2 regions of the Streptomyces sp. NPDC088730 genome follow, and region 1 is predicted to be linked to the other one. Evidence: riboswitches for the same ligand, from Rfam matches in the RefSeq annotation. Region 1 holds a riboswitch; the other holds the start of a gene.
The links. Region 1 has a riboswitch for thiamine pyrophosphate ahead of ACIP89_RS29895 (thiamine ABC transporter substrate binding subunit). Riboswitches for the same ligand answer to the same signal wherever they lie in the genome.

Region 1 (3,490 bases):
CGAGGAAGGCGGTGCCCACGACGACGGTCGGCAGGACGAACGGCACCGTGACGACGGCCCTCAGCACCTGCTTGCCCGGAAAGTCGAACCGGGCGAACACATAGGCACCCGGCAGCGCGATCAGCAGGGTCAGCGCGGTCGAGGCGAGCGCCTGCCAGAGCGTGAACCAGAGGACGTCCTGGATGTCGGACCGGCTCAGCACCTCGCCGATCCGTCCGAACTGCCACGCCCCGCCGTCCTTGAGCCCGCGTCCCACGATCGCGACGACGGGGTAGGCGAAGAACACCGCGAAGAAGGCGACGGGCACGGCCATCAGGCCGAGCCGGACCGCGCTCCCGCGCCGCGACCGGGAACGTGCGGCCTTCCCGCCCGCGCCCGGTCCGCGTACGGGAGGCTTCGCTACTTCACTACCAGCGAGGACCATGACTGGACCCACTGCTCACGGTTCTTGGCGATCGCGTCCGGGGCGACGGTCGCGGGCTTGTCCGGGGTGGCCCCGAACCTGGTGAAGAGTTCCGGCACCTTCGCGCCCTTGGTGACCGGGCTGACGAACATGTTGAGCGGCATGTCCTCCTGGAACTTCTTCCCGATCATGAAGTCCAGCAGGGCCTTGCCGCCCGCCTCGTTCTTCGCGCCGTCGAGCAGGCCGGCGAACTCGATCTGCCGGAAGCACGTCCCGGTGGCGACCCCGGTCGGAGCGGTCTTGGGCCGCGGGTCCGCGTACAGCACCTCGACGGGCGGGCTGGAGGCGTAACTGACCACGAGCGGCCGGTCGGCCTTGGCCTTCTTGCCGCCCGCGGAGCCGGAGAACTCCTCGTTGTACGCCTGCTCCCAGCCGTCGACGACCTTGACGCCGTTGCTCTTCAGCTTCTTCCAGTAGTCCTGGTAGCCGTCCTCGCCGTAGGTGGCGATGCTGCCGAGGAGGAAGCCGAGGCCGGGCGAGGAGGTCGCGGCGTTCTCGGTGACGAGGAGGTTCTTGTACGCGGGCTTCGCCAGGTCGTCGAAGGTCTTCGGCGGAGCGAGCTTCTTGTCGGCGAAGTACTTCTTGTCGTAGTTGACGCAGATGTCGCCGGTGTCGACCGGCGTGACCCGGTGCTTTCCCGCGTCCAGCTGGACGTCGGACGCGACCCGGCCGAGGCCCTTGGCGGCGTACGGCGTGAAGAGGCCGTTGTCGAGGGCGCGCGAGAGCAGGGTGTTGTCGACGCCGAAGAACACGTCACCGCGCGGTGAGCCCTTGGTCAGGATCTCCTGGTTGAGGGCGGCGCCCGCGTCACCGCTCTTCAGGACCTTGACGGTGTAGCCGGTCTCCCGGGTGAACTCCTTCAGCACACCCTTGGAGGCGTTGAAGGAGTCGTGGCTGACGAGCGTGACGGTCTTGGAGCCGGTGCCCTTGGTGCCGGACGAGCCGGACGACGCGTCGTCCGAGCTGCCGCAGCCGGCGAGCGCGGTCGCGCCGATCGCGGCGGCGACGGCCGTCACCGCGACCTTCTTGGTGGTGCTCATGTGATTCCTCCTGGGGGTGACCAGGAAGAGACGCGGCCCCGCCCGCGCCGGTGGCGAACCGGAAGCGGGCAGGGCGCAACAGCTTGAGTAAGGTCCGAACTTCCTACCCGGAATGACCCGGGCGAGGTTCAGAGGGTCTGCGGCCAACCTGTCCTCGGTGCCGCACTCTCAGCGCTGTGGCGCTCCCCTGTCGGAATATGAAGTTGATTTCACGCCCAGGCTACACGGCTGGTTCCGGCCGCAGAGCCTGCCCCGGAGTCCGGGCGACGCACCCCAGGGTCTGTCCGGCGGATCATGGCCGGGGCGCCCCAGGGGCTGTCGTCACACTGCCGTCTGACGCCGCGCGGCCGCCCTTCGGGCGACGACGTAAGTTTGACGGCAGACCCTAGCGCTCGGACGCCGCGAGCTGCCCGCAGGCCCCGTCGATCTCCTGGCCCCGGGTGTCCCGCACGGTCACCGGCACCCCGTGGGCGGCGATGGCCTCGACGAACGCCTTCTCGTCCTCCGGCCGCGAGGCGGTCCACTTCGAGCCCGGTGTCGGGTTCAGCGGGATCAGGTTGACGTGTACCCGCTTGCCCTTGAGGAGCCGGCCGAGCCGGTCGCCCCGCCAGGCCTGGTCGTTGATGTCACGGATCAGCGCGTACTCGATGGAGATGCGGCGACCGGACTTCTCCGCGTACTCCCAGGCCGCGTCCAGCACCTCGCGCACCTTCCACCGGGTGTTCACGGGGACGAGGGTGTCGCGCAGCTCGTCGTCCGGGGCGTGCAGCGAGACGGCGAGACGGCACTTGAAGCCCTCGTCCGCGAAACGCAGCATCGCGGGCACCAGACCGACGGTCGAGACGGTGATCCCGCGCTGCGACAGCCCCAGCCCGTCGGGCTCGGGGTCGGTCAGCCGGCGGATGGAGCCGACCACCCGGTTGTAGTTGGCGAGCGGCTCGCCCATGCCCATGAAGACGATGTTGGAGAGCCGCGCGGGGCCTCCGGGGACCTCGCCGTCACGCAGCGCCCGCATGCCGTCCACGATCTGGTGGACGATCTCCGCCGTGGAGAGGTTGCGGTCGAGACCGGCCTGCCCGGTGGCGCAGAACGGGCAGTTCATCCCGCAGCCCGCCTGCGAGGAGATGCACATCGTGACGCGCTCGGGGTAGCGCATCAGGACGGACTCGACCAGCGTCCCGTCATGCAGCTTCCACAGGGTCTTGCGGGTGGTGTCGTCGTCGCAGCTGATGTGGCGGACCACGGACATCAGCTCGGGGAACAACGCCTCCGCGAGCTTGTCCCGCGACCCGGCCGGAATGTTGGTCCACTCCGAGGGGTCGTGCGCATACCGCGCGAAGTAGTGCTGCGAGAGCTGCTGCGCGCGGAAGGGCTTCTCGCCGGTCGCGGCGACGGCTTCCTTGCGCTCGGCGGGCGTGAGGTCGGCGAGGTGCCGCGGCGGCTTCTTGGCTCCGCGGGGCGCGACGAAAGTGAGTTCTCCGGGCTTAGGCATGGTTCTTCCAGTGTCGCAGACACGCCGGGGTGCGATCGGTCATCGCGGTCCGGCCTGCTTGAGGTACGGGTCACTCGGTGACCAGGGCCCGGATCGCCTGTTCCGACCAGTGGCCGGCGGCTCCGCGCGACGAGGCGACGTAGGCCGCCACGGTGTCCACGTCCCAGGCACCCGCGTCGAGCAGGCCGGCGGCGAGGAGGCGCGCGTATGCCCGGGAAGGAGGCACCGGGTTCACTTCGCCGGCCCGCCAGGGGGCCGTGAACGTGAGGACGGGCAGTCCGTCCAGCTGTCCGGCACACACCAGCGTCTCGTACCGCCCGTCTCCCAGCCGCGCGACACCTGACCTGAGCACCGGACCGAGATCAAGATCTTCACCGGGGCTCCTGTACATCTCCTGAGCGGCGATGTCCGCGAACTGTGACGCCGAGACAAGGTGGGCGCGGGCGAGGACCCGCCCCTCCTGTTCCGGGTCGTAGAAGGCTCGTCCGCCGCCCC
Region 2 (3,490 bases), on a different contig from region 1:
CCGGTATCTACATGCTGCCCCTGACGATCGGGTTCCTGATCGCCGGCCCGTTCTCCGGGTGGGCCTCCGACCGCTACGGCGCCCGGCTCTTCACCACCGGCGGCATGCTCCTGGCGGCCGCCACCTTCGTGGCGCTCAAGGAACTGCCGGTCGACTTCGACTACTGGCTCTTCGCCCTGATCCTGCTCGTCAACGGGCTGGCCATGGGGCTCTTCGCCTCGCCCAACCGGGCGGCGATCATGAACAGTCTGCCGCCGGACCAGCGCGGAGTGGGCGCGGGAATCAGCACCACCTTCCAGAACTCGGCCACGGTGCTGTCGATCGGCATCTTCTTCTCGCTGATGATCGCCGGGCTGGCGAGCTCGCTGCCCCACACGCTGGCCCACGGACTCACCGAGCAGGGAGTGCCGTCCGCGGACGCGGCGCGCGTCGCGTCGCTGCCGCCGGTCGGCGTGCTCTTCGCGGCGCTCCTGGGATACAACCCGGTACGCAGCCTGCTCGGCCCGGAGACCCTGGCACAGCTGCCCACCAGTCACGCCGACTACCTCACCGGGCGGGCCTTCTTCCCGACGCTGATCTCCGGACCGTTCGAGCAGGGCCTCTCCGTGGCCTTCGACTTCGCCATCGCGGCGTGCCTGGTGGCCGCGGTCGTCTCGCTGCTCCGCGGCGGCCGCTACATCCACGGCGAGACGGAGACCGCGAAGGCGTGACGTCCGCCGCGCCCCACCGTCCGCCGCGCCCGCCGGGACCGTCAGCGGCGGCGCAGCCGCAGCGGGGCGTACACCGCGAGGGCCGCCAGGAACGCCACCCCGTAGGCGAGGTCCGCCCCGTGCAGCGCCCGCGCCACCGGGCCCACGTACAGGCCGGTGCTCATGAACGGCACCGCCGTGGCGAAGGCGGCGGCGAACGCGGTGAGCGCGGGCCACCACGGCTGGGGGCGGGAGGTCTCGGCGGCCAGGTCGACGGGGGAACCGCCGCGCGCCCTCGCCCGGACGATCCAGTCGACGGCCACGATCGCGACGAACCCGGGGATCCAGTAGCCGACGAGCAGCAGCACGTTCTGGAAGCGGGCGGTGGTGTCGGCCGCGTGCATCCACAGGACGAGGGGGAAGCCGAGGACGGCGGCGAGCGCGGCGGCGACGGGGCGCGGCAGGCGGACGCCCATGGTCTGCAGCGCCAGTGAGCCGCTGTAGTCGTTCATGGCGTTGCTGCACAGCGCGGCGAGTGCCACGGCGAGCAGCCCGAACGCCCCGAGCGCGCCCCCGCCCAGCAGGGTGTCGATGCCGTGCGCGGTCTGGTCGGTGAAGACGGACGCGCCCCACAGGCCGAGCGTCTGGACCGCCACGAACGAGACGCTGATGCCGAGCAGCGTGCACCAGAACATCCGGGGCCGTGACGTGGTGCGCGGCAGGTAGCGGCTGAAGTCGCTGGCGTACGGCGCCCAGGACAGCGCCAGGCTCAGGGCGACGGTGCACGTCAGGACGGACGCGCCCGCCCGGTCCGCGCCGTGCGCGGTGCCGGTCGCGGCGGGGTGTACCCCGTCCAGGAGCTTGGTGGCGAGCACCGCGAAGGCGGCGGCGAGGACGAAGGTCATCACGGTCTGGAGCCGGTGGATCACCTCGTACCCCAGGACGCCGAGCGCGCCCTGGGCCGCCATCATGGCCAGCACTCCCAGCCAGAAGGGCCAGCCGCACAGCTGGGCCAGCGCCTCCCCGCCGAACAGCCCGATCAGCGCGTCCCAGGCGATGGACGACAGCCACTGGAGCGTGCCCGGCAGCACCACGCCGCGACCGAACGCCAGCCGGGCGAGGGGGAGTTGTCCGGCGCCTGTCTGACTGCCCCAGGTGCCCAGGTACGCGGTGGGCACGGCGCCGACGAGCGTGCCGAGCACGACGGCGGTGAGCGCCGTGGCGAAGTCCAGGCCGAGCGCGATGCCGACGGTGCCGGTGAACACCCCGGTCATGGTCAGGTTGGGGGCGAACCAGACGGTGAACAGCCGGCCGGGCCCGCCGTAGCGGCGGTCCTCGGGGACGGGGGCTATCCCGTGCGCCTCGACGCGCAGATCACCCGGGGCGGTGGGCATCCGCCCGTCGAACGCGGGCCGCGGAGCCGTGGCCGCGCGCTCGTCCTGGGCATACGGCAATGACATGAAGACATCCCTCCGCCAGTGCTAACTGGTTCAGGTTCGACGGGTGTGTTCTCAGCCCCTGTGCGGGGCACCCCGTGTCCGGTGCGGCGGCCAGGATAGCCGGGTGTGCGCGGAGCGCGACGAGGGGGGTGAAGGCGGCGGTCAGACCGTGAGCGCGCAGCGGAAGCCGCCGTGGCCGGTCGTGCTGTCGGGGGTGTTGGAGGTGCGGGCGGCGACCCGGTAGCGGTTGCAGTAGGAGCGGTGGCACAGGTGCGAGCCGCCGCGCAGCACCCGGTTCTCGCCGTGCGGCGGCCCGGTGGGGTCGGTCCGGGTCGCGGGGCGCTCCGCGCTGTGCCAGTCCGCGCTGAACCGGTCGGCGCACCACTCCCAGACGTTGCCCGAGGTGTTGTACAGGCCGAAGCCGTTGGGGGCGTAGGCCTTGACGGGTGCCGTGCCCGCGTAGCCGTCCTCGCGGGTGTCGCGTACCGGGAAGTCGCCCTGCCAGATGTTGCAGCGGTGCCGGCCGTTCGGGGTCAGCTCGTCGCCCCAGGGGAACCGCGCCCGGACGAGGCCGCCCCGGGCGGCCTTCTCCCATTCGGCCTCGGTGGGCAGCCGCTTGCCGGCCCACCGGGCGTAGGCCGTCGCGTCGTTCCACGACATGTGGACCACCGGGTGGTCCCGGCGGTCACCGACCGAGGTGCCCGGCCCCTCGGGCGCCCGCCAGTGGGCTCCGGTCACCGCCCGCCACCAGGGGGCGCCGGGCACGGTGCCCGGCAGTACGGCATGCCGGGCCTGCTGTGGGATGAAGGAGCCGAACACGTAGGACCAGCCGATGAGTTCGGCCTCGGTGCGATAGCCGGTGGCCTTGACGAAGACCGCGAACCGGGCATTGCTGACGCAGGCCGCGTCGATGTGGAACGGCCCGGTCGTGACCTCCCGCACCGGTCCCTCGCCGTCGTCCGGGAACGCGTCCTCGTCCTCGCCGCCCATCAGGAACGGCCCGCCCGGTACGGCGACCATGCCGCGCAGGAGGTCGGCCCGGCCGCGCACGGGGACGGCGAAGTCCGCCGGGGGAGCGGCGGGCGCCGTGGGGCTGTTCTCGCGGGCGGGTCCGCAGCAGGCGCTCACCGCGCGGTCCCGCTGTCGGGCGTGCCGGGCGCCGGCCGGTCGAGCAGCTCCTCCAGGTCCTGGCCGGTGGTGCGCAGCAGCAGTGCCACCCCGCCGAGCGCGGCGGCCTCCCCGCCGAGGGTGGAGCCGCGCACTTCGATGGTGCGGGGGGCGGACGGCAGCGAGAGTGCGGCCAGTTGTTGCCGGATGGGGGTGAGGACGAGGCCGTCCAGGGCGGCCGGCTCGCCGTAGACG

Region 2: it holds a riboswitch for thiamine pyrophosphate, as region 1 does, so the genes downstream of both, ACIP89_RS27320 (purine-cytosine permease family protein) here and ACIP89_RS29895 (thiamine ABC transporter substrate binding subunit) in region 1, are expected to answer to the same signal.

What each region holds. Positions count from the first base shown of each region.
Region 1 covers NZ_JBIVLK010000013.1:90,547-94,036, forward strand. Annotated here, with positions in the region: gene ACIP89_RS29890 (ABC transporter permease) at 1-313, opposite strand, end outside; gene ACIP89_RS29895 (thiamine ABC transporter substrate binding subunit) at 400-1,503, opposite strand; TPP riboswitch at 1,586-1,702, opposite strand; gene rlmN (23S rRNA (adenine(2503)-C(2))-methyltransferase RlmN) at 1,889-2,995, opposite strand; gene ACIP89_RS29905 (histone deacetylase) at 3,066-3,490, opposite strand, start outside.
Region 2 covers NZ_JBIVLK010000011.1:13,706-17,195, reverse strand. Annotated here, with positions in the region: gene ACIP89_RS27325 (MFS transporter) at 1-710, shown strand, start outside; gene ACIP89_RS27320 (purine-cytosine permease family protein) at 752-2,149, opposite strand; TPP riboswitch at 2,140-2,234, opposite strand; gene ACIP89_RS27315 (formylglycine-generating enzyme family protein) at 2,291-3,256, opposite strand; gene ACIP89_RS27310 (ROK family protein) at 3,253-3,490, opposite strand, start outside.